Linked DNA regions of Bradyrhizobium diazoefficiens. The protein of the gene in region 1 interacts with the protein of each later gene in a pairwise test. Links are inferred from orthologs where the notes say so. Each region holds a gene or a part of one and is shown on either strand. Other genes may lie near its edges. The genes, in order: JJE66_RS02145 and ptsN.

Region 1 (14,570 bases):
TGACATGGTCCTGCCCTGTTGTGGCTCATCCTCACATAGTCATTCCGGCCAGAGTGGCAAAGGTTCCATGCGCGTCGCGCCTGCGACCGGTGTTTCATCATCGGAACTTTAAAACCTGCGGCAAGTTGCCCTCGCTCAACGGGACAGGTGCAAACGACCCTTTCAACGAAGGGGTGGAGGAGATTGGCATGTCTATCGGTACGATCATTCTGATCATTTTGGTCATCGCGCTGCTCGGCGGCTTCAGCGGCATTGGGGGCGGCCCGTTCTACGGCACCGGCTATTATGGCGGCGGCGGCCTCGGGCTCGTCATCGTCATTCTGCTGATCCTGCTGCTGATGGGGCGGATCTAGCCAAGAGCAGGACTGCGGAGGGTGGTTAGCCACTTGACGTAACCCTCCTCTTTTGCTTCCGCGGAAACAGACAGTGGTGGATTACGCCAAGCGGACTGCGCTTCGCGCATCCGCAGGGCTAACCCACCTACTTCATTTTCCCCGCCAGCTTCTTGATCGACGCCTTGATCGATGCCGCCGCATCGTCATAGCCTTCCCAGGCTTTGGAGCGCGGCAGCAGGCCCGGCACGCTCCGCAGCGTGTAGCGCTTCGGATCGAGATCGCTCTTCACCTGCGCCCAGGTCAGCGGCATCGACACCGTGGCGCCCACGCGCGCACGCGGCGACAGCGGCGCCACCGCCGTCGACATGCGGTCATTGCGCAGATAGTCGAGGAAGATCTTCCCCTTGCGCAGTTTCTTCGACATGTTCAGCAGATAGCGCTCGGGATCATCGTCCGCCATCCACTGGCAGACGCCTTGCGCGAACGCCTTGGCCTCCTTCCAGCTCACCTTGTCGCGCGCGCCATGGAGCAGCGGCACCACCACGTGCAGGCCCTTGCCGCCGGTGGTCTTGCAGAAGCTGTCCATGCCGAGCTCAGTGAGTCGCTGCCGCATCTCCTTGGCGGCCTCGACGACGTTGGCGAAGTCGACCTCCGGCGCCGGGTCGAGATCGAACACCAGCCGGCCCGGCGTGTCATAGGCGTAAGGTGCGCAATTCCAGGGATGCAGCTCCACGCCGCCGATCTGCGCGACCGCTGCAAGTCCTTCGATACGATCGATCTGAAGGTAGGGCTTGCGATCTCCCGAGACCCGCGCGAGCTCCAGGAGGTTCGACGTTCCCTGCATGGCATGGCGCTGGAAGAAGCATTCGCCCTTGATGCCGTCGGGGGCACGGATCAGCGAGCATGGCCGGCCCTTGAGATGCACGATCATCCATTCGCCGACGGCTTCGAGATAGCGTGCAAGATCAAGCTTGCTAACGGGATCACCATTGCCGTCATCAGGCCAGAGCTCCTTGTCGGGCTTGGAGATGACGACGCCCATCACCTCCGCAGTGCCGGCCTTCGACGGCTTGGCGACCTTCCTCTTCGTACCCGGCTTGACGGACGGTTCCGCGAGTTCTGTATCAGCCGGCGTTTCCGCCTCGACCTCCTCGGCCGGCTTGTCCTGCCGCAGGCCCTTGAACGCAGCCTGGCGGATGTTGCCGTCGGCCGTGAAGCCGGCGAATTCAATTTCGGCGACGAGCTCGGGCTTCAGCCAATGCACCTCGCGGGTCTTCTTCGGCGCGTTCTTGCCGACGAAGGGGCTTTCCTTGGCCTCCACGGCTTTTAGCGCCGGCATGATACGCTTGACCTTGTCAGCGCCAAATCCGGTCCCGACCATCCCCACGAAGGCGAGATGGTCGTCGCGATGCACGCCGGCCATCAACGAGCGGAATTTACCATTGGTGGTCTTGTAGCCGCCGATCACCACCTCATGGCCGGCGCGGCACTTTGCCTTGGTCCAGCTCTCGGTGCGGCCGGAGCGATAGGGCGCATCAAGCTTCTTCGACACGATGCCTTCGAGCTCGAGCTTGCAGGCCGATTGCAGCACGGCGTCGCCACCGCTCTCGAAGTGCTCGACATAGCGGATCTGGCTCGTCTTCTGCTTGCGCGCCTCCAATAATTCTTTGAGACGCTCCTTGCGCTCGCCGAGCGGCAGGCGGCGATAGTCGAGTCCCTCGGCAAACAGCAGGTCGAAGGCAAAGAAGATCAAATCCTCGGTCTTGCCGTCCGACAACGCGGCCTGTAGTGAGGAAAAGTTTGGAGCGCCGTTATGGTCGAGCGCGACGATCTCGCCGTCGATCAGCACCTCCGGCAGCGCACTGGCCTCCTTTGCAATCGAAGCGAATTTGTCGGTCCAATCGAGGCCCTTGCGCGTCTTGAGCGTCGCTTCGCCGTCCTCCACGCGAAGCTGCACACGGTAGCCGTCGAACTTGATCTCGTGGCACCACCCATCGGCCGCGGGCGGCCGCTCGACCGACGTGCAGAGCTGCGGCGCCACGAAGTCCGGCATCTCCGAGACCTTCTTGGCCGTGGTCGCGGTCGTGGCCTTCTTTTTTCCGGTTTTGCTGATCTTCAACGCTGCGCGAGGCGCGGGTTTGACGGTCCGCCCCTTAGTTTCCTCGACACGGTTGGACTGCCAGACCGCATCGGCCTTGCCCTTGCCCTTCGCGAGCATGAACGGCTTTGGCGCGCGGCCCTTGCCGCCGGCAATCTGGTCCATGGCGCGGCCGGAGGCCACCGACTTGTCCTCCGCCAAGATATCCTCGCCCTCGCTGGCATATTCGTCGCGATGCTTGATCAGCAGCCAGTTGGTGCGCTTTTCGTCGCCGCGGTTACGCATGCGCACCAGCACCCAGCTTCCGTGCAGCTTGTCACCGTGGAGCGTGAACTTGAGATCGCCCTTCTTGAACCCGGCTTCCGGGTCATCGCACTCCCAGGTGCCGCGGTCCCACAGCATCACCGTGCCGCCGCCGTATTGGCCTTGCGGAATCGTGCCTTCGAAATCGCCATAGTCGAGCGGATGATCCTCGACCTCGACCGCCAGCCGCTTGTCGTGCGGATCGAGCGAGGGCCCTTTCGTCACGGCCCAGGACTTGAACACGCCCTCAAATTCGAGCCGAAGATCATAATGCAACCGGGTCGCATCGTGCTTCTGGATCACGAAGCGCCGCTGCTTCGAGGGCGCCACCGCGGTCTTGCCCGAGGGCTCGGGCGTCTTCTCAAAATCACGCTTCTTTCGGTAAGTGGAGAGTTTTTGCAGCACGACCGGTCCCGCTTCTCTTTCGGCATTCAGCCTATCACGGCGAAAGTCCCGCCCGGAACCAAAACCCTGTGGGACGGTTGGGGTTCCAAAACGCCTTGAAAACGCTGGAGAATGGAATGGCCCCGCGCGCCTATTGGAAGGGAACGTTGAAGCTCTCGCTGGTCAGTTGCCCGGTCGTGCTCTATCCCGCGACCACCGCGGCCGAGAAGACGCGGTTTCACATGATCAACCGCGAGACCGGCAACCGGCTCAAGCAGCAGATGGTGGATGCGGAGACCGGCGACATCGTCGAGAGCGATCAGAAGGGCCGCGGCTATGAGCTGCGCAAGGGCAAATATGTCGAGATCGAGCCGGAGGAGCTCGAGGCGGTCCAGATCGAGAGCAACCACACCATCGACATCGAGAGCTTCGTGCCACGCGAGGAGATCGACCAGCGCTATCTCAACCACCCCTATTACATCGCGCCGGACGGCAAGGCCGCGATCGACGCCTTTGCCGTGATCCGCGACGCCATGAAGGACGAGGGGCGCGTCGCGCTCGCCAAGATCGTGCTGACCAACCGCGAGCACATCATCGCGATCGAGCCGCTCGGCCAGGGCCTGCTCGGCACCACGCTGCGCTTTCCCTACGAGCTGCGCGACGAAGACCAGTTCTTCGACGACATCAAGAGCCCGAAGGTCACCAAGGACATGGTCGAACTCGCCGGTCACATCCTGCGCACCAAGGCGGCGCATTTTGATCCGAGCAAGTTCAAGGACGAGTACGAGACCGCGCTGAAAGCGCTGGTGAAGCGCAAGGCGAGCGGCAGGACAATCGAGTTGCCGGAGCCGGAGGAGCGGCCGAGCAACGTCGTCAGCCTGATGGATGCGCTGAAGCAGAGCCTGAAGGGGCGTGGCGGGAAGAAGCCGGCGGCGAAATCGCATGCACGCCGCGCGACGGGACGACGGCAAGCCGCAAAAAAGGCGCACCGATCGACGGCGCGGCACAGAAAGACGGGATGAAGAGCCCCGTCAATCTGCCGCCTTCAGCCGGTACCCGATCCCCGTCTCGGTCAGCACATATTGCGGCCGTTCCGGATCGGCCTCGATCTTCTGGCGGAGCTGGCGGACATAAACGCGCAGATATTGTGCGTCGGTCAGCTCGTCCCAGAGCTCCTTGAGCAGGAAGCGATGAGTCAGTACCTTGCCGGCGTGCTGCACCAGCACGCGCAACAGATCGTACTCCTTCGGCGACAGCTTTATGTCGCGTTCGGCGACCTTGACGATCCGGCGCACGAGATCGACCGAGAGATCGCCGGTGCGGAAGATCGGGCGCTCGCCCTGCACCTGAAGCTGATGCCGCAACGCGGCGCGCAGGCGCGCCAAGAGCTCGTCCATGCCGAACGGCTTTGTCAAATAATCGTCGGCGCCGAGATCCAGCGCCTGCACCTTGCCGGCCTCGTCGCCCCGGCTCGACAGCACCACGATCGGCACGCCCTCATTGCGGGCACGGATGGTGCGCAGCAGCTCATGGCCCTGGATGTCGGGGAGGCCGAGATCGAGAATGATCAGTGCGGGCTCCTCCGCGAGCTTTTCCAGCGCGGTCTTGCCATTCGACGCCTCCAATATCTCGTAGCCCTGCGTCGAAAGTCCCATTCGCAGCAATTTGCGGATCGGCGGCTCGTCATCGATGACAAGAACCTTGATCGGGGCAGCACTCATGCGGCGGTATCCAATGCGTGGGCCTGTGCCGGGACGGGCAGACGGACGGTGAGAACAGCACCGCTCCGGTCGCTGCGGTTGGCGGCCAAGATCGTACCCCCCATCGCCTCGACGAAGCCGCGGGAGATGGCGAGCCCGAGCCCGGTGCCAGGGCGGACACGATCCCCCTTCTGCGCGCGATAGAACTTGTCGAAGACGCTCTCGATCTCGTCGGGCGGAATGCCGTCGCCCTCGTCGGCAACCTGGAGCACCACCTGATCCCGTTCGCGCTGGCTCCTGATCGAGATCGTCGTCTCGGGCGGCGAATATTTCGCGGCGTTGTCGAGCAGGTTGAACAGCACCTGCTCGAACAGTACCGCATCGAGCTGAAGCATCGGCAGATCGGCAGCCAACACCAGTTCCACCTTGTGTCCGGCGAGGATCTTGGATGCCCGCCGCAGCGCGCTGCCGACGATCTCGCCGAGATCGTGCAACCCCGTGTTGGGCACGATGGCGCCGGACTCGAGCTTGGTCATGTCGAGCAGGTTGGCGATGAAGCGGTTGAGTCGCTCGGACTCGTCGATCACGGTCGCAAGCAGGTCGCGCTTCTCGGTGTCGGACAACGCGCCCGCGAGATCGCGCATTGTGGAGGCTGCACCCAATACCGAGGCAAGCGGCGTCTTCAAATCGTGCGAGATCGAGGTCAATAGCGCCGAGCGCAGCCGTTCCGATTCGACGGTGCGCTTGACGCGGTCCATGTCCTCGACCAGCAGCACGCGCTCGATCGCGAGTGCGCCCTGATCCACCAGTGCGTCTAACAGACGGCGCTGGTCGGGTGTCAGCAAGGGACCGGCGCGATCGTTGTCGATGCCGATGACGCCGATCGGTCCGCGGCCGGTGCGCATCGGCAGAAATAGCCGCTTGGCTCCCGGCAACGTGTCCGAGCCGCGGCCGGCAGGGCGATCGTTGCTCCAGGCCCAATTGGCCGCGGCAAGGTCGGCCTGATCCAATTCGTCCTCGGGCGGATAGCCCGACTTCACGATGAGCAGGCCCTCTTCGGACAGTAACAGCACCACGCGCACCTTCAACATCAGCGCGGTCTGGTAGGCCGTCGCCCACAAGACGTCGTCGAGCGTTCCCGTGCCGGCGAGCTTGCGGCTGAAGGCATAGAGCTGTTCGGTGGTCCTGATGCGACCGATCGCGGTATCGGCCTGGGTCCGCACACGCGCCGCGACGTTGGACACGATCATCGCGACCGCCATGAACAGAACGAAGGCCGCGATGTTGGTCGGATCAGCAATGGTGAAAGTATAGAGTGGCGGCATAAAGAAGAAATTGTAGCAGAGCGATGCCGCAACAGTGGCAAGCAGCGAAGGCCACAGGCCATAGCGGACCGCGACCGTTACCACCGCAGTCAGCAACACGAGATCGACGTTCTCGATGCCGAAGTAGGGCTGGATGAACTCGGCGGCGCCGAGCCCGATCAGCACGATGCCGAGAGCCTTCAGGTAGGACCGCGGGTCGAACGGCTCCGATTTGGCCGCCGTCTGCACCCCGGTTTTCGGCGCCGACTCGCCGGGCACATCTTCGCCGGGAATGACGTGAACGCTGATATTGCCGGCGCGGCGCACCAGATCATGCACGACGGAGCCGCGCGTCATCTCGAACCAGCGCGAGCGCGTCGACTTGCCGATCACGATCTGGGTGACGTTGTTGCCTTGCGCGAAATTGATGATGTCGTCGGCGATGCGCCGTCCGACGGCGGGAATGGTCAAGGCCTCGCCGCCCAGTGATTCGGCGAGCCGCAGCGTATCGGCGAGGCGGTCGCGCTCCTCGTCGGACAGTTGCAGGGATCGCCGCGTCTCGATCGAGATCGCGGTGAAAGGTGCATGCAGCCGGTCGGCCAGCCGTTTGGTGTAGCGCACAAGCCCGGCCGCGCGCGGATCCTCGCTGACGGAGACCAGAATACGCTCGCTGGCGGCCCAGGGGCCGGCGATCGCATTCGCCTGCATGTGATTGAGAAGCTGCTCGTCGACCCGCTCGGCCGTGCGTCGCAATGCAAGCTCGCGCAGCGCCGTGAGGTTGCCCGGCGAGAAATAGTGCTCCAGCGCCCGCTCGGCCTGCTTGGGGACGTAGACCTTGCCTTCCCTCAGCCGCTGGATCAGATCGTCAGGCGTGAGGTCGATCAGCTCGATCGCATCGGCGCGGTCGAACACCGAATCCGGCACCGTCTCGCGCACCCGCACATGGGTGATCTGGGCGACGACGTCGTTCAGGCTCTCGATGTGCTGGATGTTGACGGCGGTATAGACGTCGATGCCGTGGGAGAGCAGCTCCTCGACATCCAGATAGCGTTTGGGATGCCGGCTGCCGGTTGCGTTGGTGTGGGCGAGCTCGTCGACCAATGCGATCTTCGGCCGGCGCGCGATCACGGCGTCGAGGTCCATCTCCTCGACGACCTGATCGCGGTAATCGAGCTTCTTGCGCGGGATCACTTCCAGCCCCAGCACCAGCGCCTCGGTCTCGGCGCGGCCATGGGTCTCGACGAAGCCGACCACGACATCGATACCGGCCTTGCGCCTGGCATGGGCGCTCTGCAGCATCTCGTAGGTCTTGCCGACGCCGGGAGCGGCACCGACGAAGATCTTCAGCTTACCGCTTGCGCTCTCCTCCCGGCGCGCGGCATCCAGCAGCGCATCGGGCGACGGACGTTGTTCGGGATCGCGGCGCTCTCGGGCCATCAGGACGGCTTGTTCATCCGTTACGTTCTCCGCCTTTTACTTCGGCTCTCCCCGCAAGCGGGGAGAGGGAGAAGAAAGGCTGCGCCGAAGACTATAATCATCAGTGTGCCGCGAGCCTAGACCGCTACTTCGTGGTTGCACGATCCAGTGCGAGGTTCAGCGCAAGAACGTTAACCTTGGGTTCGCCAAGCAGGCCGAGCGTGCGGCCCTGAGTGTTGGAGGCAACGAGCTGCCTGAGCTGGTCTTCCGATACATTGCGCGCCTTCGCAACGCGCGGCACCTGGAATTGCGCCGCTTCCGGGGAAATGTCGGGGTCGAGACCGCTGGCCGAGGTCGTGACCAGATCGACCGGAACGGCAGTGTTCGGGTTCTCGGCTTTCAGCTGATCCACGTCGTCCTTCAGCCGGTCGGCCAGTGCCTTGCTGGTCGGGCCAAGATTGGAGCCGCCCGAATTGGCGGCGTTGTAGGGCGCCGACACCGTCTTGGTCGAATCATTCGGGTCCGGCGCCAGCGTCGCCGAGGGGCGGCCGTGGAAATATTTGTCCTCCTTGAACTCCTGCCCGATCAGAGCGGAGCCGACCACCTTACCGTCCTTCTCGATCAGGCTGCCTTGCGCCATTGCGGGGAAGATCGCACCGGCAATGCCGGTCATGGCGAGCGGATAGGCCAGGCCGGTGATGGCGGTGAGCAACAGCAAGAGGACGATGGCGGGGCGGATTTCTCTGAGCATGTTGGGTCTCCTATGTCTTCGTCGAAGCCCGGGGCGCGCTGCGCGCTCCGGCGACGACGATCAAGCCAGGTGCAAGGCAACGACCACGAGATCGATCGCCTTGATGCCGATGAAGGGAATGATGATGCCGCCGAGGCCATAGATCAGCAGGTTGCGGCGAAGCAGCGCGCCGGCGCCGACGGCGCGATAGGCGACGCCCTTCAGTGCCAGCGGGATCAACCCGATGATGACAAGCGCGTTGAAGATGATCGCCGACAGGATGGCGCTCTGCGGGCTCGACAGGTGCATGACATTGAGCACGTTCAGCTGCGGGTAGAACGCCAAAAACATCGCCGGGATGATCGCAAAGTATTTTGCGACGTCGTTGGCGATCGAGAAGGTCGTCAGCGCACCGCGCGTCATCAACAGCTGCTTGCCGATCTCGACCACTTCGATCAGCTTGGTCGGGTTGGAGTCGAGGTCGACCATGTTGCCGGCTTCGCGCGCGGCCTGCGTGCCGGTGTTCATGGCGACGCCGACGTCGGCCTGCGCGAGCGCGGGCGCATCGTTGGTACCGTCGCCGCACATGGCGACCAGCTTGCCCTTGGCCTGCTCGTCGCGGATCAGCGTGAGCTTGTCCTCGGGCGTTGCCTGCGCCAGGAAATCATCGACGCCGGCTTCCGCTGCGATCGCAGCCGCCGTCATCGGGTTGTCGCCGGTGATCATGACGGTGCGGATGCCCATGCGGCGCAGCTCAGCGAAACGCTCGCGGATGCCGCCCTTGACGATATCCTTGAGCTGGATGACGCCGAGCAGCTTGCCGTCCCTGGCAACCGCGAGCGGCGTGCCGCCGGCCTTGGCGATCTCGTCCGCGATGGTCTGGACCTCGCGGCCCATATCCGAAAGTGCCGCAGGCTGGATGGCGCGCGCCGTGTTGCCGGACGCCACGGTCAGCAACGCTCCGCCACCGACATAGTTGAACATCGCATCGACCGCGCCCTTGCGCACCGACGAGCCGCCGGCATCGACGCCGCTCATGCGGGTCTGCGCCGTGAACGGGATGAAGGTCGCGCCCAGCTCGGCCATGTCACGGCCGCGAATACCGTATTTCTCCTTGGCCAGCACGACGATGGAGCGGCCTTCCGGCGTCTCGTCGGCAAGCGAAGCGAGCTGGGCGGCGTCTGCAAGCTCCTGCTCGCTGACGCCACGCACTGGACGGAACGCGGTCGCCTGACGGTTGCCGAGCGTGATCGTTCCGGTCTTGTCGAGCAGCAGCGTGTCGACGTCGCCAGCGGCTTCCACCGCACGGCCGGACATCGCCAGCACGTTGAAGCGGACCAGACGGTCCATGCCGGCGATGCCGATCGCCGAGAGCAGCGCGCCGATCGTGGTCGGGATCAGCGTCACGAACAGCGCGACCAGCACGATCACCGAGATCGAGCCGCCGGCATAGGCGGCATAGCTCGGAATGGTGACGGTGGCGAACACGAAGATGATGGTGAGGCCGGCGAGCAGGATGTTCAGCGCGATCTCGTTCGGCGTTTTCGCCCGCTCGGCGCCCTCGACCAGCTTGATCATGCGATCGATGAAGGTCGAGCCTTGCGCGGCCGCGATGCGGACGCGGATCCAGTCGGACAGCACCTGGGTGCCGCCGGTCACCGCCGAGCGGTCGCCACCGGACTCGCGGATCACGGGGGCGGACTCACCGGTGATGGCGGCCTCGTTGACGGACGCGACGCCCTCGATCACCTCGCCATCGGAGGGGATGGTCTCGCCCGCCTCGACCAGCACGATGTCACCGACCTTCAGGCTGGTGCCCGGCACCAGCTTGAAGTCCTGGCCCGCACCTGTCAGGAGCTTGGCCTGGCTCTCGGTGCGGGTCTTGCGCAGCGAATCAGCCTGAGCCTTGCCGCGCCCTTCGGCAACGGCTTCGGCGAAGTTGGCGAACAGCACCGTGAACCAGAGCCAGAGGATGATCTGGAAGGTGAAGGCGAGATTCCCACCGCCAGAAGCGAGGTCACGCAGGAAGATCACCGTGGTGAGCGCGGCCACGATCTCGACCACGAACATCACGGGGTTCTTGATCATCAGCCGCGGATCGAGCTTGGTGAACGACGCGCGGATCGCGGGGACGACGATCTTGGGATCGAGCATCGCCGACACTGAAGCGCGTTTTTGCAGTTTCATGGTATCCATGGAGGTCACTCCAAACAATCAGAAGGCTGTTGGTCAGAACACTTGGCCCGCGTTCATCGCGAGATGCTCGACGATCGGGCCGAGCGCGAGCGCCGGGAAGAAAGTGAGACCGCCGATGATCAGGATCACGCCGACGACGAGACCGACGAACAATCCGCCGGTGGTCGGGAACGTGCCTGCCGACGGCGGAATGGATTTCTTGGCGGCCAGCGAGCCCGCGATCGCCATGGCCGGGATGATCATGAAGAAGCGGCCGACGAACATCGCGCTGGCGAGCGTGAGATTGTAGAAGAAGGTATTGCCGGTGAGGCCCGCGAAGGCCGAGCCGTTGTTGCCGGTAGCCGATGTGTAGGCGTAGAGCACTTCCGTGAAGCCGTGCGGGCCGGCATTCGCCATCGAGGCGACGGCGGGCGGATAAACCACGCCGACCGCGGTCCAGCCGAGATACATCAGCGGCAGCACCAGGATCGCGAGCATCGCCATCTTGACCTCGCGCGCCTCGATCTTCTTGCCGACATATTCCGGCGTGCGGCCGACCATCAGGCCCGCCACGAAGATCGCGAGCACGACGAACAGCAACATGCCGTAGAGACCGGCGCCAACGCCGCCGATGATGATCTCGCCGAGCTGCATGTTGATCAGCGGGATCATGCCGCCGAGGGCAGTAAAGCTGTCATGCATGGCATTGACCGCACCGCAGGAGGCGGCCGTGGTGATCACGGCGAACAGCGAGGATGCGACGATGCCGAAGCGGACCTCCTTGCCCTCCATGTTGCCGCCGGTCAGGCCGAGCGCCTGGAGCGTCGAGGTGCCATTGGCTTCCGCCCAATAGGTGACGGCCACGCCTGCGACGAACAGCACGCCCATCACGGCGAGGATCGCCCAGCCCTGGCGCTGATTGCCGACCATGCGACCGAACACGTTGGTCAGCGCGGCGCCCAGCGTGAAGATCGAGATCATCTGAACGAAGTTCGACAGCGCGGTCGGGTTCTCAAAGGGATGCGCAGCATTGGCGTTGAAGAAGCCGCCACCATTGGTACCCAGCATCTTGATCGCGACCTGCGACGCCACCGGGCCGACCGCGATGGTTTGCTTGGCGCCTTCGAGCGTCGTGGCCTGGACATAATCCCCGAGCGTCTGCGGCATACCCTGCGAGACCAGGAACAGACAGTAGACGACGCAGATCGGCAACAACACGTAGAGCGTGCAACGGGTGACGTCGACCCAGAAATTGCCGACCGTGCGCATCGAGGCACGCGAGAAGCCGCGGATCAAGGCCACCGCGAGCGCGATGCCGGTCGCCGCCGACAGGAAATTCTGGTGCGTCAGGCCCAGCATTTGCACGAGATAGGAGATCGTGCTCTCGCCGCCGTAGTTCTGCCAGTTGGTGTTGGTGATGAAGGAGATCGCGGTGTTGAAGGAGAGGTCCTCGGCAATCGCGCCCTGCCCGGCCGGATTGAACGGCAGCACGGCCTGCAATCGCATCACGCCGTAGATGGTCAGGAAGCCGCCGACATGAAACAGCAGCATGGCGACCGTATAGGTCAGCCAGTGCTGCTCGCGCTTTTCGTCAACGCCGGAGAACCAGTAGATGCCGGCTTCGATCGGGCGCAGCACAGGCGAGAGAACCGTCCGCTCGCCGTTGAATACACGCGTCATGTACCAGCCGAGCGGCTTGGCCAGCGCGACGACAATGGCGCAATAAAGAATGATCTGGAGCCAACCGATCACAGTCATGGCATTAACCCCTTAGGCTCGGTGTCCGCCGCAGCATCGGCAGGAGCACCGCCAGCAAGCCCGCGACGAGCACGGCATCCGGCAGCAGCGATTTTAGAAGCAGCAGCACCGGTCAGAACCGCTCGGGCCGCAGCAGCGCATAGGTGAGGTAGACCAGGAGGCCGAACGAGACGGCGCCGGCGAGCGCGTAATCGAAAATCATGATCCGCTCCGTCACAGCTGTTCGCAGGCATAGGCGTAGCCGATCGCAAGGACGAAGAAGGCGAAGCCCAGCGCCAGCATCAGAATGTCCATCATGGCAATGCTCCTCGTTGCGCCCAGATGTTCGGCGCAACCGTTGACGTGGTTCCGGCAGGCAATGGCGGACAAGAAACGAAACGCATTTCGGCGCCATCAGCCGGAACTTTTGACCGTGCTGAAGTGCCACCCTGGGCATAGGTTTTCGAGATGAGGGCTATGGCGACGTTATAGGAATCCCATAGGGCTGCCGGCTCGCAATGCGTCGCCCTCCCCGGGGCCTGCCCCACACTTATGAAATCCTTATATCTCGCGGCCTTCCCCCATCTCGCTTTCAAATGTCCTCCCAGCCATCCTGAAAAGGCCGGCCGACTGACCGACGCCAATTTCAGGAGGCTGACATGACCGCCGCTCTCCGCCCCCACGATCTACCCTCGCTTGGCGACCGTTTGCGCAATGCGCAGGTGATGACGCGCCCGCTCATGCGCGAGGTCATCGACAACGCCTGCCGGCGCATCCCGTCGCTCGGCCGGAGCGAGCGAACGGCTCGCCTCGTGCACCTGATCGATGCGGGGGCCTGGACCGATGCTGCGCTAGCGCTCATGGAGCTCGAGCTGCCGCTGTGGCAGGTCCGACGCATCGCTTATGACGAGGGCGAATGGCATTGCGCGCTCTCGCGTGAGCGCGAACTGCCGGATTGGCTGGAGGCCGCTGTCGAGGAATGCCATGGCGACCTCGCGATCGCGCTGCTCTCGGCTTTCGTAGAGGTTCGCGCACTCACCGCGGAAGCGTCGCGGCCGAGCGTTCCCAACCTGCGTCCCGCCACGGATCCGCTCTACGAGCCGGCCGCCTGCGAGAATTTCAGGTGATCGCCAACCGCCAGAGCGCGCCGGCGCTGGTGTTTCCCGCCGAGACCTTCGAGCTCGACATCGAGAACCGCGGCAATCCTCTGATCGCGCTGGCAGCGCAAGTCGGGCGGTTAGTTGCACGCCTTGCCGCGAGGTTACCGACATGATCGAGCTCAAGATCGCCATGCTGCTCGCGTTGGTGGGTACGCTGCTGCTCGGCCTGCGCGTCACGGCAGCGCCCGGCTCGGATGGCTAGCGTGCAGCTCTTCAAGGGATATCTCGAGCACGCGGTTACAACGGCCATCCTGACCATGACGCTGAGCCTGGTCTGGGGTGCGGTCCTGACGATCGTGATCACGCTCGCGGCGCGCGGCCTCGGCGTCTAGGGCTTCTCAGACAGCGATCGACCGCGAATTGACCATGGCTGCCTACGAGGCAAGCAACCGGGCGCGAACGGCGGTTGCGATGCCCGGGGTAGGCGTCCCATCTTGCGGAAAACGCCCGGCCGATCTGGCGCAGTTTCGCGGAACCGTGTAGATCGATTTCATGAGCACAAGCAGCGTCAACGTCGTCGCCCACCCCTTGGTCCAGCACAAGCTTTCCCTGATGCGGGAGAAGGATCGCTCGACCAAGAGCTTTCGCGAGATCCTGAACGAGATCGGGATGCTGCTCGGCTACGAGGTGACGCGCGACCTGCCGCTGGAGCTGGTCGAGATCGAGACGCCGATCTCGCCGATGCAGGCGCCGAAGATCGCCGGCAAGAAGCTCACGCTGGCGCCGATCCTGCGTGCTGGCGTCGGCTTCCTCGACGGCATGCTGGCGCTGATGCCTTCGGCCCGCATCGCCCATATCGGGCTCTACCGCGACCCCGATACATTGCAGGCCGTGGAATATTACTTCAAGGCGCCGCAGGACCTGTCCGACCGCACCGTGATCCTGATGGACCCGATGCTGGCGACCGGCAATTCGGCCTGCGCCGGCGCGTCCCTGCTCAAGGATCGCGGCGCCCGCGACATCCGCTTCGTGTGCCTTCTGGCAGCGCCCGAGGGCATCGCGCAGTTCCAGAGCGAACATCCCGACGTGCCGGTCTGGACCGCCGCGATCGATGAACGGCTCAACGATCACGGCTACATCGTGCCGGGGCTGGGCGATGCCGGCGACCGGATGTTCGGCACCAAGTAAACAGGTTTGCGCGATCGGGCTACTCCGGTCGTCATGCACGCCGACGATGTTTCACTGCATTCGCTGATCGGATCGAAGACCGCCACCGATCCCGCCTTCG
Region 2 (14,214 bases), 1.7 Mb from region 1 along the record:
GTCATGGGCGGCAAGTCGGCCGAGGAGTACAAGGGCGTTGCAAAATTCCTGACCTTCCTCTCGGACACCGATCGCCAAGTCTACATCCACAAGGCGTCGGGCTATCTGCCGATCACCAAGGCGGCCTATGAGAAGGCCAAGGCCGAGGGCTTCTACAAGGATCAGCCCTATCTCGAGACCCCGCTGCTCGAGCTGACCAACAAGGAGCCGACCGAGAATTCGCGCGGTCTGCGGCTCGGCAACATGGTTCAGCTGCGTGACGTCTGGTCGGAAGAGATCGAGCAGGCGCTGGCCGGCAAGAAGACCGCCAAGCAGGCGCTGGATGCCGCCGTCGAGCGCGGCAATATCATGCTGCGTCAGTTCGAAAAGACCGCCGTAAAGTAAGGCGAAGGCGCCGGCAGGCCGCACCACGAGCGGCCTGCCGGCGCCACCCCATCATGCAAAAGCAAGCCATTTTCCAATCAAAGCTATTGCCCTACGCGCTGGTTGCCCCGCAGCTCGCGATCGTCCTGATTTTCTTTTATTGGCCGGCCCTGCAGGCGGTGATCCAGTCCTTCCTGCTCCAGGACGCCTTCGGTCTGTCGTCGAGCTTCGTCTGGTTCGACAATTACATCGAGCTGTTCAAGGACGCTGCTTATTTCGAGGCGATCGTCCGAACCTTCTTCTTCTCGTTCGCGATCGCGGTGTCGTCGCTGTCCTTTGCGCTGCTGCTCGCCGTGATGGCCGACAAGCCGCTGCGCGGCTCGATGCTCTATCGCACGCTGCTGATCTGGCCCTATGCGGTCGCGCCGCCCGTCGTCGGCGTGCTCTGGATCTTCATGCTGCATCCCTCGCTCGGCGTGCTCGCGCGTTACCTGCGGAATATGGGCGTCGACTGGAATCCGCTGCTCGATGGCAACCAGGCCGCAACACTGATCATCCTCGCCGCCGCCTGGAAGCAGATCTCCTATAATTTCCTGTTCTTCCTCGCCGGCCTGCAGGCCATCCCGAAGAGCGTGTTCGAGGCCGCCGCGATCGACGGCGCGCGCCCGATGCGGCGGTTCTGGACCGTGACCTTCCCGCTGCTGTCGCCGACCATCTTCTTCCTGCTGGTCGTCAACATCGTCTACGCCTTCTTCGACACCTTCGGCATCATCGACACCATGACCCGTGGCGGGCCGGGGACGTCGACAGTGACGCTGGTCTACAAGGTCTATTCCGACGGCCTGCTCGGCGGCAATCTCGGCAGCTCGGCAGCGCAGTCGGTGATCCTGATGGTCATGGTCATCGTGCTCACCGGAATCCAGTTCCGCTTCGTCGAACGCAAGGTGACCTACTGATGGTCGAAGACGAGGGCTTCCGGCGCTACGTCGCCCATTTCATCCTCTGGATCGGGATCGCGATCGTCGCGTTCCCCGTCTACATCGCCATCGTCGCCTCGACCCAGGACAACGCGCTGATCGCGAACGGGCAGATGTCGCTGTTGCCGGGCGGGCATTTCTTCGAGGTCTATTACCAGACCATTTTCGTCGGCACGAGCGGATCGACCCGCGAGCCGGTCTACAACATGATGCTCAATTCGCTGGTGATGGCGCTGTTGATCGCGGTCGGCAAGATCGCGATCTCGATCATCTCGGCCTATGGCATCGTGTATTTCCGCTTTCCGTTCCGGATGCCGATCTTCTGGATCATCTTCATCACCTTGATGCTGCCGGTCGAGGTCCGCATCTATCCGACCTACAAGATCGTCGCCGATCTGCACATGCTCGACAGCTATGCGGGCCTCGCGCTGCCGCTGATCGCGTCAGCCACCGCGACGCTGCTGTTCCGGCAATTCTTCATGACCGTACCGGATGAGCTATTGGAGGCCTCGCGCATCGACGGTGCCGGTCCCCTGCGCTTCTTCTGGGACACGCTGCTGCCGCTGTCGCGCACCAACATGGCCGCGCTGTTCGTGATCCTCTTCATCCTCGGCTGGAATCAATATCTCTGGCCGCTGCTGATCACCACCCGCGACGACATGCAGACCATCCAGGTCGGCATCCGCAAGATGATCACCACCACCGACGCGCTGACCGAATGGCCGGTGGTGATGGCGACCGCCGTGCTGGCCATGCTGCCGCCAGTGTTCGTCGTCGTCGCCATGCAGAAATTGTTCGTGCGCGGCCTGGTCGAGGCCGAGAAGTAGAGAGCTATGGCCAACGTCACCCTGCGCAACGTCCGCAAGACCTACACCGGCGGCTTCGAAGCCATCAAGGGCGTCAACGTCGATGTCGGCGACGGTCAGTTCTGCGTGCTGGTCGGACCAAGCGGCTGCGGAAAGTCGACGCTGCTCCGCATGGTCGCGGGGCTTGAGACCGTCACCGGCGGCGAGATCGACATCGGCGGCCGGATCGTCAATCAGGTCGAGCCCGCCGATCGCGACATCGCGATGGTGTTCCAGAACTACGCGCTCTATCCGCATATGAGCGTCTTCAACAACATGGCCTACGGCCTGCGCAACCGCGGCATGAAGGAAGCCGAGGTCAAGACCCGCGTCGAGGAAGCCGCCCGCGTGCTCGAGCTCGCACCAATGCTGGAGCGCAAGCCACGCCAGCTCTCCGGCGGCCAGCGCCAGCGCGTCGCCATGGGCCGCGCCATCGTGCGCCAGCCAAAAGTGTTCCTGTTCGACGAGCCGCTCTCCAATCTCGATGCAAAACTGCGCATCGCGATGCGCGTCGAGATCCGCAAATTGCAGCGCCGGCTCAACACGACGTCGATCTACGTCACCCACGACCAGCTGGAAGCAATGACGCTCGCCGACATTCTCGTCGTGATGAATGGCGGCCAGGTCGAGCAGGTCGGCAATCCCCTTGCCATCTACGAGAAGCCGGCGACGACCTTCGTCGCCTCCTTCATCGGGGCACCGCCGATGAATCTGATGTCGATCCGTGCGGACGAGATCAAGTCGCAGCTCGGCAGCGCCGGCGATGCCGGCATCCTCGGCATCCGCCCGGAGGATTTCGTCATCACCGACCAGACGCCGGCCGGCGGCGTTGCGCTGCCACTGACCGTCGAGGCAATCGAGCGCGTCGGCGCCGAAACCTTCGTCTACGGCTCGCGGGCTCAGGACGAGCAGCGCATCGCCGCCAATCCCGGCGAACTGCCCCCTGGCGAAGTCATCGTCCGCATTCCCGGTTCCGAGGCGCCGCCGATCGGCCAAAAAATCCGGGTCGCGGCGGTACGCCAAAAGCTGCATTTGTTCAGCGGCGATGGACGGACACGGATCGAAGTCTGACGCTTTCGGAACCAGCCGGTCAAAACGGGAAAACAACCCCATGCACAGTAGCCCGGGGGCTGTTTTCATTGGGATAAATCGCCCGACAGATTCGTCATGACCGCCGCGGCAGCGGCGAATCCACAGCCCTCGGCTACGTCCTTGAACCCGCACGGGGATATGACCATATTGCTGACCAAGGGGTGCCGCTTCCGGGCCCTGAAATGTCAAAGTCGCTTCGAGAGGACTTTGTAAACTATGTCTCGTGTTCCCACGCTTTCCAGTCCGTTCCTTCTGGGCTTCGACGAGATCGAGCGCGTGCTCGACCGCGTCGTCAAAGGCGCCGACGGCTACCCTCCCTACAATATCGAGAGGTGCAGCGGATCGGACGGCCAGCCCGAGCGCCTGCGCATCACGCTGGCGGTCGCCGGATTCACCCGCGACCAACTCGATGTAACCATTGAGGAAAACCAGCTCGTCATTCGCGGGCGGCAGCAGGACGACAAGACCCGGCAATACATCCATCGCGGCATCGCCGCGCGCCACTTCCAGCGCACCTTCGTGCTGGCAGAGGGGATGCTGGTGTTGGGTGCGGATCTGAAGAACGGGCTGTTGTCGGTCGATCTTGCCCGGCCTGAACCGGAGAGGATCGTTAAGACAATCGCTATCAATGAGCACGAATAATGGAACGAGTAGCGGACTCGACCGCTTAGTTTCTGTGAAGGAGTCGAGACCATGAGTGAAGGTCACGTTGCGTTCGAATATGAAGCCAAGGCCGTCTCGCCCGAGACGCTGGCAACCCTCGGCGAAGGTCACATCGCCTATGTGAAACAGATCCGCTCCGAGGATGTGCCCGGCCTGTTTCCCGAAGCGCCGAAGATTGCGCCCGGCCTCAAGCTTTTCGCGCTCCATTCCGCCGACGGCACGCCGATCATGCTGACCGACAGCCGCGAAGCCGCGGTCGCGAATGCCTGGAGCAACGAGCTGCAAGCGGTGAGCGTGCACTGACACGCGCTTAGCGCGACATCTGCGAATTCAAATGCGCGGGCGTGTTTCGATCGAGGCACGCCCGCGTTTTCTTTGAGCGCTTGGCAGGCGTATGCTAGTCGTCTGAGCGATCTGCCAGCCGCGCACGGATATCCGGCTTCAGCACCTTGCCCACCTTGGAGCGCGGCAGATCATCCCAGACTTCGATCTGCTTCGGCGTCTTGACGCTGCCGATTCGCTGCTTGACGAAGGCCGCGAGCGCCGTCACATCGACGCTCTGGTCGGCGCGGGGCTGGACCACGGCGACGATCCGCTCACCCCATTTCTCGTCCGCCAGCCCGATCACGGCGCAATCCTGCACCGCCTCATGCGCCCGCAGCGCGTTCTCGACCTCGATCGAGTAGACGTTGAACCCGCCGGTGATGATCATGTCCTTGGCGCGATCGACGATATAGAGGTAGCCGTCCTCGTCGATGTAGCCGACGTCGCCGGTATGGTGCCAGCCATGCGCGGAGGCCTCCGCCGTGGCCTCTGGATTTTTGTAATAGCCCTCCATCACCAGCGAACCGCGGACCACGATCTCACCGCGTGCGCCGGTCGGCAGCAAATTACCGTCGCCATCCATGATGCCGGCCTGCACCAGCGGGCTGATCCGCCCGGCCGAGGCGAGACGCTCCATCGCGATCGTGCCGTCGGCATTGTAATGCTCGTCCGGCGCCATCATCGAGATCATCATCGGCGCCTCGGTCTGACCGAACAACTGCGCCATCGGCCCGATACGCTGGAGCGCCTCGGCAAGCCGCGTGGCCGAGATCGGCGCCGCGCCGTACCAGAAGCATTGCAGCGACCCGAGCTTCGCGGGGTCGAGCTTCGGATGATCGAGCAGCATGTAGATCACGGTCGGCGGCAGGAAGGTGTGCGTGACGCGATAGCGCTCAATCAAATCGAGAAATTGAGCGATGTCGGGGTGATGCATGATCACGATGCGGCCGCCGAGCGCCATGATCGGGAAACACAGCACGCCGGCCGCGTGGGTCAGCGGCGCAAGCGCGAGATAGATCGGACGGCCCTTGAAGGGATAGCCCATCAGCGTGAGTGCCGTCATGGCCTCGATGTTGCGGCCCGACAGCATGACCCCCTTCGGCTTGCCGGTGGTGCCGCCGGTGCCGGGAATCATCGCGAGATCGTCGACCGTCTCGCGTTGATAGCGGTCGCCGGCAAGGCCGGCGAGCCAGCTGTCGAACGAGGGCGCGAAGGGTAACTCTGCATCGAGGCAGACGAGGGCGCGCAGCTTTGGCAGCTCTGCACGCACCGCCTCGACCATCGCCGCGAAGCTTGAATGAAACAGCAGCAGGCTGCAGTCGAATTGGTCGAGGATGATCTGATTTTCGGCCGCCTCGTTGCGCGGATTGATCGGGCACCAGACCGAGCCCGCGCGGGAAATGCCGAACACGCAAGCAAACGCGACCGGATCGTTGCCGGAAAGGATTGCGACCTTCTCGCCGGCACCAATGCCCGATCGCGCAAGGCCGCGCGCGACGCGGTAGCTCAGCGACTGCACTTCGCGATAGCTGAGATCGCGTCCATCCATGGTGAGGCATAACGCGTCGGGGCCGAGCGAGGCACCTTTGTCGAGGTAATCGATGAAGCGCATGATCAACACCCGAAGCGGCAGCGGGTGACGCGGAGGACCGCGCCACCCATGATTTACCTAATCGTGCACAGTCAGAATCGGTTTGCTGACGAGCCCGAAGCTGCGCAATTGACCGAGCAACTCGTGGTGGCCGAACGCCTGGCAGCCGGAGGCGAAGCCGACGCGCTTTGGTGGCTGCTGCAGCAGGTGCGCGGCGGCATAGGCCTGCAGCAGGCCGGTCTGCTTGTAGTTGCTGTTGCCGTTGATGACGCAGTGCGCGCGCCCTAATGGACCGGAGGCATGCACCGAATCCATCGACTTGTTGACGCGCGGATTCTCGCGCGGTGGCATGGTGTTCATCACACCGGCCGCAGTCTGCGCCAACGCGGCGTAGCGATCGTCGGGATTCATGTCCTTTGTCGCCTCCAGCGCGGCAGCGACGATCTGCGGCACGCCCAGCATCAGCGCGCGGTTGAACACGCCACCCAGCACCTTCACGTTGGCGACGCGCGGATCGCGCTTGAACCACACCGGATGCGAAGTGCCGCCCCAGGGCAGCGCCAGCGCCAATTCGTGCTGCCCGGGGATGGCGAGGTTGGTGAGGCCGGCATCGGGCTGATGCTCGACGTATTTGTTCTGCTCCAGGTAGTAGGCCTTGGCCATCGCGGCGTTGACCAGGATGGTCTGTGTCGAGGCGATGGTCGGGCTCCCGCCCCAGAACACGGCGATATCAAGCGTATCGAGGCCGGGCGTCTCCAGGCACAGCTGCGCGGCGATCTCGCCGGTGGTGTACATCTGCGCGATGCCCGGCGCTAACAGCAGGCCGGCATTGGCGAACTTCGTTCCCCACTCCTGCTCGAGCGTGATCAGCCAGTCCTGCTCGCCGGTGGTGTCGGTGTAGTGGCATCTGGAAGCCCAACAGGCCTGCACCACCTCACCGCCGAACTTGGCGAAGGGGCCGACTGTGTTGAGCACCACTGAGGCACCGTTGAACAACTCTGTCAGCGCGCTCACGGTGTGCGGTACTTCCACCACCTCGTAGTCGGCGGTCTCGATACCGGCCACGTTCGCCTTCATTGCAGCGTTGAGCTTCTCGGCGCTACGGCCGGCGGCGATGAAGGGGATGTTGTACTCACGCAGATATTCACAGACCAGCCGGCCAGTATAGCCGGAAGCGCCATAGACGATGACGGGCTTCTTCGCACTCATTGCGTTCCTCCGAAACGTTCGTTGCCGGGTTCTTTGCTACATGCCCATGCCACCATCGACCGGCAGTCCGATGCCGGTGATGAAGCGCGACTCGTTCGAGCACAGGAACACCGCGGCATCGCCAATGTCCGTGACCTCGGCGAGACGGCCGAGCGGGGTTTGCTCCACCACCGAGCCGACCGCGGCGTTGACGTCAGGCGCGAGCCCGACCTTGACGATGTCGTTGGCGAGCTGCATGCCCATATCGGTCGGGATCAGGCCGGGATAGATGCAGTTCACGCGCACGCCGAAACCGAGCTTGCCGGCTTCCATCGCTCCGACTCGCGTCATGCGGTCGACCGCGGATTTGGTGCCCGAATAGACCGCGATGCCGGGAAAAGCGATCGTTGCCGCAACCGAGGCGATGTTGACGACGGCGCCACCCTTGCCAGCCGGCCCGGCCGGGCGCATCGCACGGAAGGCGTGCTTCATGCCGAGCACGGTGCCGACGATATTGACGTCGCACATCCGCCGCGCGTCCTCAGCCTTGACCTCGGAGATAAGCGACGTGATCTCGATGCCGGCATTGTTGATCAGAATGTCGTAGCCGCCGAGGGTTGCGATGGTCTTGGCAACAGCACGCTCCCATTGAGCGTCGTCGGTGACGTCGAGCTGGACGAAGCCCGTCGCGACGTCTTCCTTTGCGATAGCGGCTGCGCTGGCACGGCCGGTCTCCTCCAGAATGTCGGCGATCATGATCGAGGCGCCGGCACGCGCCAATGCTTGCGCGATGGCCGCGCCGATTCCTCTAGCACCGCCGGTGACCAGGGCTTTCCTGCCTGCAAGGCTCTTTCCACTCATGACGCACTCCTCCGTTGCTGGTGATTGATTCGTGCTGCGCCGATGGGCGCGCGCCAGATCGGTGGGCGCAGGCCTTTTGGCCGCACCCAGCGAAGCGTTCCTCCATGATCGGACGTCTTGACGAGTGTCCAAATTCTTGGTGCGAACCTCCGCCAAAAACTTGACACTTGTCAAGAACGAATTTGACAGTTGTCAAAGGAGGTGGTTGTGAGGGGGTGGAGCTATTCCGCGGTCGACGCGGTATAAGTCCTTGAAAGAACGGGACTGAGGAAAGGACGAGATGGCGCGGCAGGTGACGGGAGCGGCCCGGCGTGTGGCTGATGCGGCCGAGGTGCTGCGCGACGAGAAGTTCAACGCCCGACGCGTTGAGCTTGCCGAGGCCGCACTCGAAACGCTTGGAGAGCTCGGCTTCGCACGCACCAGCCTGCGTGAAATCGCGCAGAACTCGGCGTTCACGCACGGCGTGTTCCACTATTATTTCAGCGACAAGCTCGATCTGATCTGCTGCTGCGTCCGCCACTACAAGGCGAAGTGCGTGACGCGATATGACGATGTCGTCGCGACCGCAACGAGCCGCGACGAATTGACGGAGGGTTTCCTCGCCAAGCTCGCAGCAACGCTGCAGAACGAAGCCCGCATGCACCGCCTTTGGTACGACCTGCGCTCGCAGGCGATGTTCGAGGCCGCGTTTCGCAAGGATGTCCTTGAGATCGACAAGAGCCTGGAGGCGATGATCTGGCGCATCACCTCCCGCTTTGCCGAACTCGGCGGCAAGCGGCCGGCGGCATCGCCAGCCGCGCTTTATGCCCTGTTCGACGGTCTATTCCAGAGTGCGCTGCTCAAGCAGCTCGCGGGTGACAAGACGGCGATTCCCGAACTGCTCGACGAAGTCCGGCGCCTGCTGCCGACGGTCTGCTGAGGCGCACGAGCGGCGCCCACCAAGGCGTGGCCAAAAATTTCTGTCCGGGAATGGCCGCAATGCGAGCCGTTATGCCGCCGTCGCCGGCGGCAGGGCGAGCACGGAATAGATCGCCTGGGCATCGCGCGAGGCGCGGAGTTTTTTGGCGATGTCCTGGTCGCGCAGCAGGCGGGCGATGCGGGCGAGGGCCTTGAGATGATCGGCGCCGGCGCCTTCGGGAGCGAGCAGCAGGAACACCAGATCGACCGGCTGGCCGTCCATCGCCTCGAAATCGATCGGGCGATCGAGCCGGGCGAACAGGCCGAAGATCTTTTCCAGCTTGGGCAGCTTGCCATGGGGAATGGCGACGCCGTAACCGACCGCGGTGGTGCCGAGCTTCTCACGCTGGAGCAGCACCTCGAACACCGCGCGCTCGTTCTGGCCGGTCAGCTCGGCGGCCTTGGCCGCGAGTTCCTGGAGCGCCTGCTTCTTGCTGTTGACCTTCAATGCCGGAAGTATCGCCTCGGGCGCGACCAGATCGGTAATCGGCATGGAAGTGTTCCGAGGTGAATTAAACCGTCAGGTTCCGAATTGGCCGGCTCGATCAATCGAGCCCGGCCGGAGTCAAGAAGATGAAGCAGGAAGCGGACTTAGCCAAAGTTCGGCAAGTCCAGATGTGGGGCGCTTCTACTCCAACGCAATCCCGGTGCCAACTCCCGCGTGCGGCTTTGCCACCGTCATTGTTAAGGGCTGTGGTTGATACGGGGTCACCGTTTTCCGGGGCTGGATTTCTTGTTTTGACGCGTTTTCTTGACGCGAACCGGCATACACTTCGCCCGAAAACGCTCTAACCGCCCGATTTGGCGCCGGGCGGGTCGATCCAGCCGACATTGCCGTCGGCCCGGCGGTAGATGATGTTCACCCGGCCCGAGGAACCATGCTGGAATACCAGGCAGGGTGCCCCGCTGAGATCCAGTTCCATGACGGCTTCGCTGACCGACAGCTGCTTCAGCGACGTCGTTGCCTCAGCGATGATCACGGGGCTGTAGCCGGTGACCTCGTCCTCGTCGTCGCCCTCGCCGGGGGCTTCCAGCACGTAGCTGGTGGCGTCGAGCGCGGCCAGCGCCGCGGAGGCGACGTGGGCCTTGCGCGCCGAGCGGTCCTTGAGCCGGCTCTTGTAGCGCTTGAGGCGCTTCTCGATCATCACGAGCGCCTGGTCGGCGCTGGCATAGGCGTCCTGCGCGTTCGAATCGGCTTCGAGCGTGATTCCCGAATCGAGATGCAGCGCACAGTCGGTGCGGAATCCGAAGCCGTCCTTGGAGAGCGTGATGTGGCCGGAATAATTGCCGTCGAAATATTTACGGAGGACCTCTTCGGTCCGGTCGGAAACACGGCCGCGCAGGGCCTCTCCGACGCTGACGCTCTTGCCCGAAATGCGGAGAGTCATGTGAACCTCGCTTGGTTAGGTTCTTGGCTGCGCATGATCTCCCGCAAACGCGTGCCGCGTTTGTCGGGAGGGAAAACCGTTGCAGATTTTTCCGGATCATGCGCGCGCATGGATCGGCCTCGATGGGGAGATGAGAGTAGCGCGATTTCGCGCCAGCGCAATCAGGCCGGCTCGGTGTTGCGGGAGCGATCGGACATTGCGGTAGCAAGGACGTTACCAAGAGCGCTCTGCTTGTCGCGGCGGCGTTGCACCGAGGACGGAATGCGCATGGCTTCGCGGTACTTCGCGACCGTGCGGCGGGCAATATCAATGCCCGAGGCGCGCAAGCGTTCCACGATGGTGTCGTCCGACAGGATCGCGGCAGGCGCTTCCGAATCGATCAGCTGCTTGATGTGGTGACGCACCGCTTCCGCCGAATGCGCCTCGCCGCCGTCGGCCGAGGCGATCGACGCCGTGAAGAAATATTTCAACTCGAATGTGCCGCGATTTGTCGCCATGTATTTGTTGGCGGTGACGCGCGACACCGTGGATTCATGCATCTGGATGGCGTCGGCGACGGCCTTCAGATTCAGCGGCCTCAAATGCGCCACGCCATGGGTGAAGAAGCCGTCCTGCTGGCGCACGATCTCGGTTGCGACCTTCAGGATGGTACGGGCGCGCTGGTCGAGCGCGCGCACCAGCCAGGTCGCGTTCTGCAGCGCATCGGTGAAATACGACTTGTCGCCGTCCTTGCCGATCTTCTTCGAGAGCTGGGAATAATAGGTCTGGTTGACCAGCACGCGCGGCAAGGTGTCGCTGTTGAGCTCGACATGCCAGCCACCATCCGGACCCGGGCGGACATAGACGTCCGGCACCATGGTCTGAAGTCGCGCCGAGCCGAACTTCATGCCGGGCTTGGGGTTGAGCCGGCGGATCTCGCCGATCATATCGGCGATGTCCTCGTCGTCGACGCCGCAGACCTTGCGAAGGCCTGCAATGTCGCGCTTGGCGAGGAGATCGAGATGCTCGACGAGGGCCTGCATCGCCGGATCGTAACGATCGAGCTCGCGGAGCTGGATTGCGAGGCATTCGCTCAGATTACGTGCGCAGACGCCGGGCGGGTCGAATTTTTGCAGCACGGCAAGAACGTGATCGACGTCGGCTTGCGTTGCGCCAAGCCGCTCGGCGGCTTGTCCGAGATCGGGCGGCAGATAGCCGGCTTCGTCGACGAGGTCGATCAGGTACTGCCCGATCATGCGCTGCGCCGCGCCGGTGAAGGCGACCGATAGCTGCTCGGCAAGATGGTCGCCGAGCGTGGTTTCCGCGGCGACGAAGGCTTCGAGATTGTAGTCCTCGTCACCGGAGGCGCCGCCGCCCCATTCCGTGTAGGTGGTCGGCGCCGCATCCTGGGCGTTGCGCGCAGCCGCCTCGGCCGGCTCCTCGGAGAAGACGTTGTCCAGGCCCGTGTCCAGGGTCTGCTCGATCTCGGCGCGGGTGCCGAGATCCTTGCTCATCCATTCTTCCTGGCCGGGCTCGAAGGCCTCGCCCGGGCCGCCGCCCGGTTCGTCATTGTGGCCGCCGTCGGAATCGTTGAACTGGCCGGCCTCGGCCGGGGCTTCGCCCGCGGGGGCCTCGTCATTGGCCCGCTCCAGGAGGGGATTACGCTCGAGTTCCTCTTCCACGAAGGTCGTGAGATCGAGATTGGACAATTGCAGCAGCTTGATCGCCTGCATCAACTGCGGCGTCATCACCAGCGACTGCGATTGCCGGAACTCTAATCTCTGCGTAAGCGCCATCTAACAAGAACCGTTCTCAAAATTGGTCCGATTCTTGCTTATCTTAGTCCTGCCCCGATGTACACGCCTTGACGAAACCGAAAAAAGGGCTAGAGGCGGAATTCCTCGCCAAGGTAAAGCCGGCGAACGTCGGGATCCGCGACGATCTCGTCCGGGCTCCCCTCGGTCAGGATTTCACCGGCATAGACGATATAGGCACGGTCGGTCAGGCCGAGCGTCTCGCGGACATTGTGGTCGGTGATCAGCACGCCGATGCCGCGATTGGTGAGATGGCGGACGAGGTCCTGAATGTCGCCGACCGCGATCGGATCGATGCCCGCGAAGGGCTCGTCGAGCAGCATGTAGTTCGGACGCGTCGCCAGCGCGCGCGCGATCTCGACGCGGCGGCGCTCGCCGCCGGACAGCGCGATCGACGGCGATTTCCGCAGGCGCGTGATGTTGAATTCGTCGAGCAGGGAGTCGAGCTGCTGCTCGCGCTTCTTGCGCGAGGGCTCGACCACTTCGAGCACGGCACGGATGTTCTGCTCGACGGTGAGGCCGCGGAAGATCGAGGCCTCCTGCGGCAGATAGCCGATGCCGAGCCGCGCGCGCTGATACATCGGCAGCTTGGTGACGTCGTGACCATCGAGCTCGATCGCGCCGCGATCGGCCTTGATCAGGCCGGTGATCATGTAGAACACGGTGGTCTTGCCGGCGCCGTTCGGGCCGAGCAGGCCGACGGCTTCGCCGCGGCGCACATAGATGCTGACGCCGCGAACGACCTGGCGGCTGCCAAAACTCTTTTCCACGCTATGCACAGCCAGGAAGCCCGGCCGCCGCAGCAGCTGCGGTCCGCCCGCGCCGTTCGGTCTGGCTTTGGCAGCGGCTTTGGGTGGCTGAGGACCCGCCGGGCGCGACCGCGGCGGGGCCTCGACGCCGTACGGGTCGGAGGCCTGCATCGGCTGGTCACGGGCAATTGGCGGCGCGTCCCGGACCGGGTTCGCCACCAGGCCGCCGACGCTGTCACCGAGTGCAGTGATGTCCTGACGCGCAAATCCTGGCCGGCCACGCTTGGCGGGGCGCCGACGGAACATGCTGAAGAGATCGACCATCCCCGCCTTCTAGCCTTTCACGGTCACCTGCACGGTGACCTGCACGGTGCTCGCCGGCCTCAGGATTCGCCGACGCAGCATGATTGAAGGGATATCTCATGCCCAGTGAAACACGCCCGAAAAGCGGCGGACCCCGCTTCGAAAGCCCTGCCCGCTAGATACAGTCTCGCCCGGCAAGCTTCAACCTCGGATCGGGAGCATTCGCATTAAGCTATTGAGTTTACTTCTGTTTACCTGAACCAGGCAATTGCAAGGGCGGAGCCGCCGTGCCAGGGGCGACCGGCGTCCCGCATTTGCCGTTGGCGCCGCCCTGGGTCTGGATGAACAGCCCCTGGACGCCCTTGCCGCTATCGGATTCCACCCGGGAGACGCCGGTGGTCATGTCGACCATGAGGCGGTCGCCGCGCAGCACGTTCTGGCACTGGGTCAGAACCACCTGCCCCCCCGCTCCGCCGAGCATGGTGATGAGATTGGTCTTGGTGTCGAAAACAGCGGTCTCGCCTGTGACCACCTGGTCCTTCTGGGTAACGACGACATTGCCGCGGGCTTCCAGCCGCTTGATCGAGGAGGCGCCGCCCGGTCCCGGCGTCGCCGACTGCATCGGCGCCGCCGCCTTCGCGCCTTTGGCTGGAGGCGCCTGCGGCGCGGCTTGCTTGTCGCTGCTCGATTCGTAGAACACCACCAGCGTCTTCGAGGTCATGGTGGTGTCGCCCTGGACGACCTTCACGTTGCTCTTCGCATCGCCGGAGAAGGTCGCCTCCTTTTTCTTGTCGCGCATCTCGAGCGAGGCGGCCTCGATCTGGATCGGTTGGTCGCGGTTCTGCGAAAATCCCTGCATCGCATTCGGCACGCCCTGCGCCACACCTTGCGCAAACGCCGACGCCGTTGTGACTAGCGTGAGCCCCACAACGAGCGAAGCCGCGCGGAGGATGGCGCACCATTTGCTATCGCTGTGCGGAAAAAAATGAGCCATGAAAATCACTTTGAGTTCGCAGACTTGTTCTTTGATTTCGTCGGCGGCGGCGGTGGTGCAGGCTGCTCGACCGGCGCGGGCGTCGCGTCATCCGTGCTAATCTTGTCCAGATGCATCACCACATTG

What was found.
Region 2: the proteins of JJE66_RS02145 (region 1) and ptsN interact in binary tests that used the Escherichia coli proteins (3 or more experiments, as listed by UniProt). The link is inferred for Bradyrhizobium diazoefficiens from one-to-one orthologs.

What each region holds. Positions count from the first base shown.
Region 1 is NZ_JAENXS010000001.1:454,723-469,292, forward strand. What follows is about bases 4,638-7,936. They hold JJE66_RS02145 (sensor histidine kinase KdpD), read right to left. Parts: upstream 7,562-7,936; coding sequence 4,838-7,561; downstream 4,638-4,837. Other genes in these bases: JJE66_RS02140 (response regulator), read right to left, coding at 4,638-4,841; JJE66_RS02150 (K(+)-transporting ATPase subunit C), read right to left, coding at 7,686-7,936. In the rest of the region: JJE66_RS02120 (polyhydroxyalkanoic acid system family protein), read right to left, coding at 1-6; JJE66_RS02125 (DUF3309 family protein), read left to right, coding at 189-353; ligD (DNA ligase D), read right to left, coding at 481-3,141; JJE66_RS02135 (Ku protein), read left to right, coding at 3,258-4,142; more of JJE66_RS02140, read right to left, coding at 4,152-4,637; more of JJE66_RS02150, read right to left, coding at 7,937-8,291; potassium-transporting ATPase subunit KdpB, read right to left, coding at 8,352-10,466; potassium-transporting ATPase subunit KdpA, read right to left, coding at 10,500-12,203; JJE66_RS02165 (K(+)-transporting ATPase subunit F), read right to left, coding at 12,316-12,405; JJE66_RS02170 (hypothetical protein), read right to left, coding at 12,417-12,572; JJE66_RS02175 (hypothetical protein), read left to right, coding at 12,842-13,309; JJE66_RS02180 (hypothetical protein), read left to right, coding at 13,306-13,455; JJE66_RS38385 (hypothetical protein), read left to right, coding at 13,546-13,674; upp (uracil phosphoribosyltransferase), read left to right, coding at 13,835-14,470; JJE66_RS02190 (AMP-binding protein), read left to right, coding at 14,504-14,570. UniProt on the Escherichia coli protein: Member of the two-component regulatory system KdpD/KdpE involved in the regulation of the kdp operon. KdpD may function as a membrane-associated protein kinase that phosphorylates KdpE in response to environmental signals.
Region 2 is NZ_JAENXS010000001.1:2,141,544-2,155,757, forward strand. The notes cover bases 7,624-10,566. They hold ptsN (PTS IIA-like nitrogen regulatory protein PtsN), read right to left. Parts: upstream 9,355-10,566; coding sequence 8,893-9,354; downstream 7,624-8,892. Other genes in these bases: JJE66_RS10065 (SDR family NAD(P)-dependent oxidoreductase), read right to left, coding at 7,624-7,904; JJE66_RS10070 (TetR/AcrR family transcriptional regulator), read left to right, coding at 8,185-8,823; hpf (ribosome hibernation-promoting factor, HPF/YfiA family), read right to left, coding at 9,650-10,249; rpoN (RNA polymerase factor sigma-54), read right to left, coding at 10,411-10,566. In the rest of the region: sn-glycerol-3-phosphate ABC transporter substrate-binding protein UgpB, read left to right, coding at 1-384; sn-glycerol-3-phosphate ABC transporter permease UgpA, read left to right, coding at 438-1,319; sn-glycerol-3-phosphate ABC transporter permease UgpE, read left to right, coding at 1,319-2,167; JJE66_RS10040 (sn-glycerol-3-phosphate import ATP-binding protein UgpC), read left to right, coding at 2,174-3,256; JJE66_RS10045 (Hsp20 family protein), read left to right, coding at 3,494-3,919; JJE66_RS10050 (DUF1150 domain-containing protein), read left to right, coding at 3,971-4,243; JJE66_RS10055 (AMP-binding protein), read right to left, coding at 4,338-5,876; JJE66_RS10060 (DUF5938 domain-containing protein), read right to left, coding at 5,934-7,064; more of JJE66_RS10065, read right to left, coding at 7,101-7,623; more of rpoN, read right to left, coding at 10,567-12,024; lptB (LPS export ABC transporter ATP-binding protein), read right to left, coding at 12,114-13,115; JJE66_RS10095 (LptA/OstA family protein), read right to left, coding at 13,336-14,088; LPS export ABC transporter periplasmic protein LptC, read right to left, coding at 14,094-14,214. UniProt on the Escherichia coli protein: Seems to have a role in regulating nitrogen assimilation.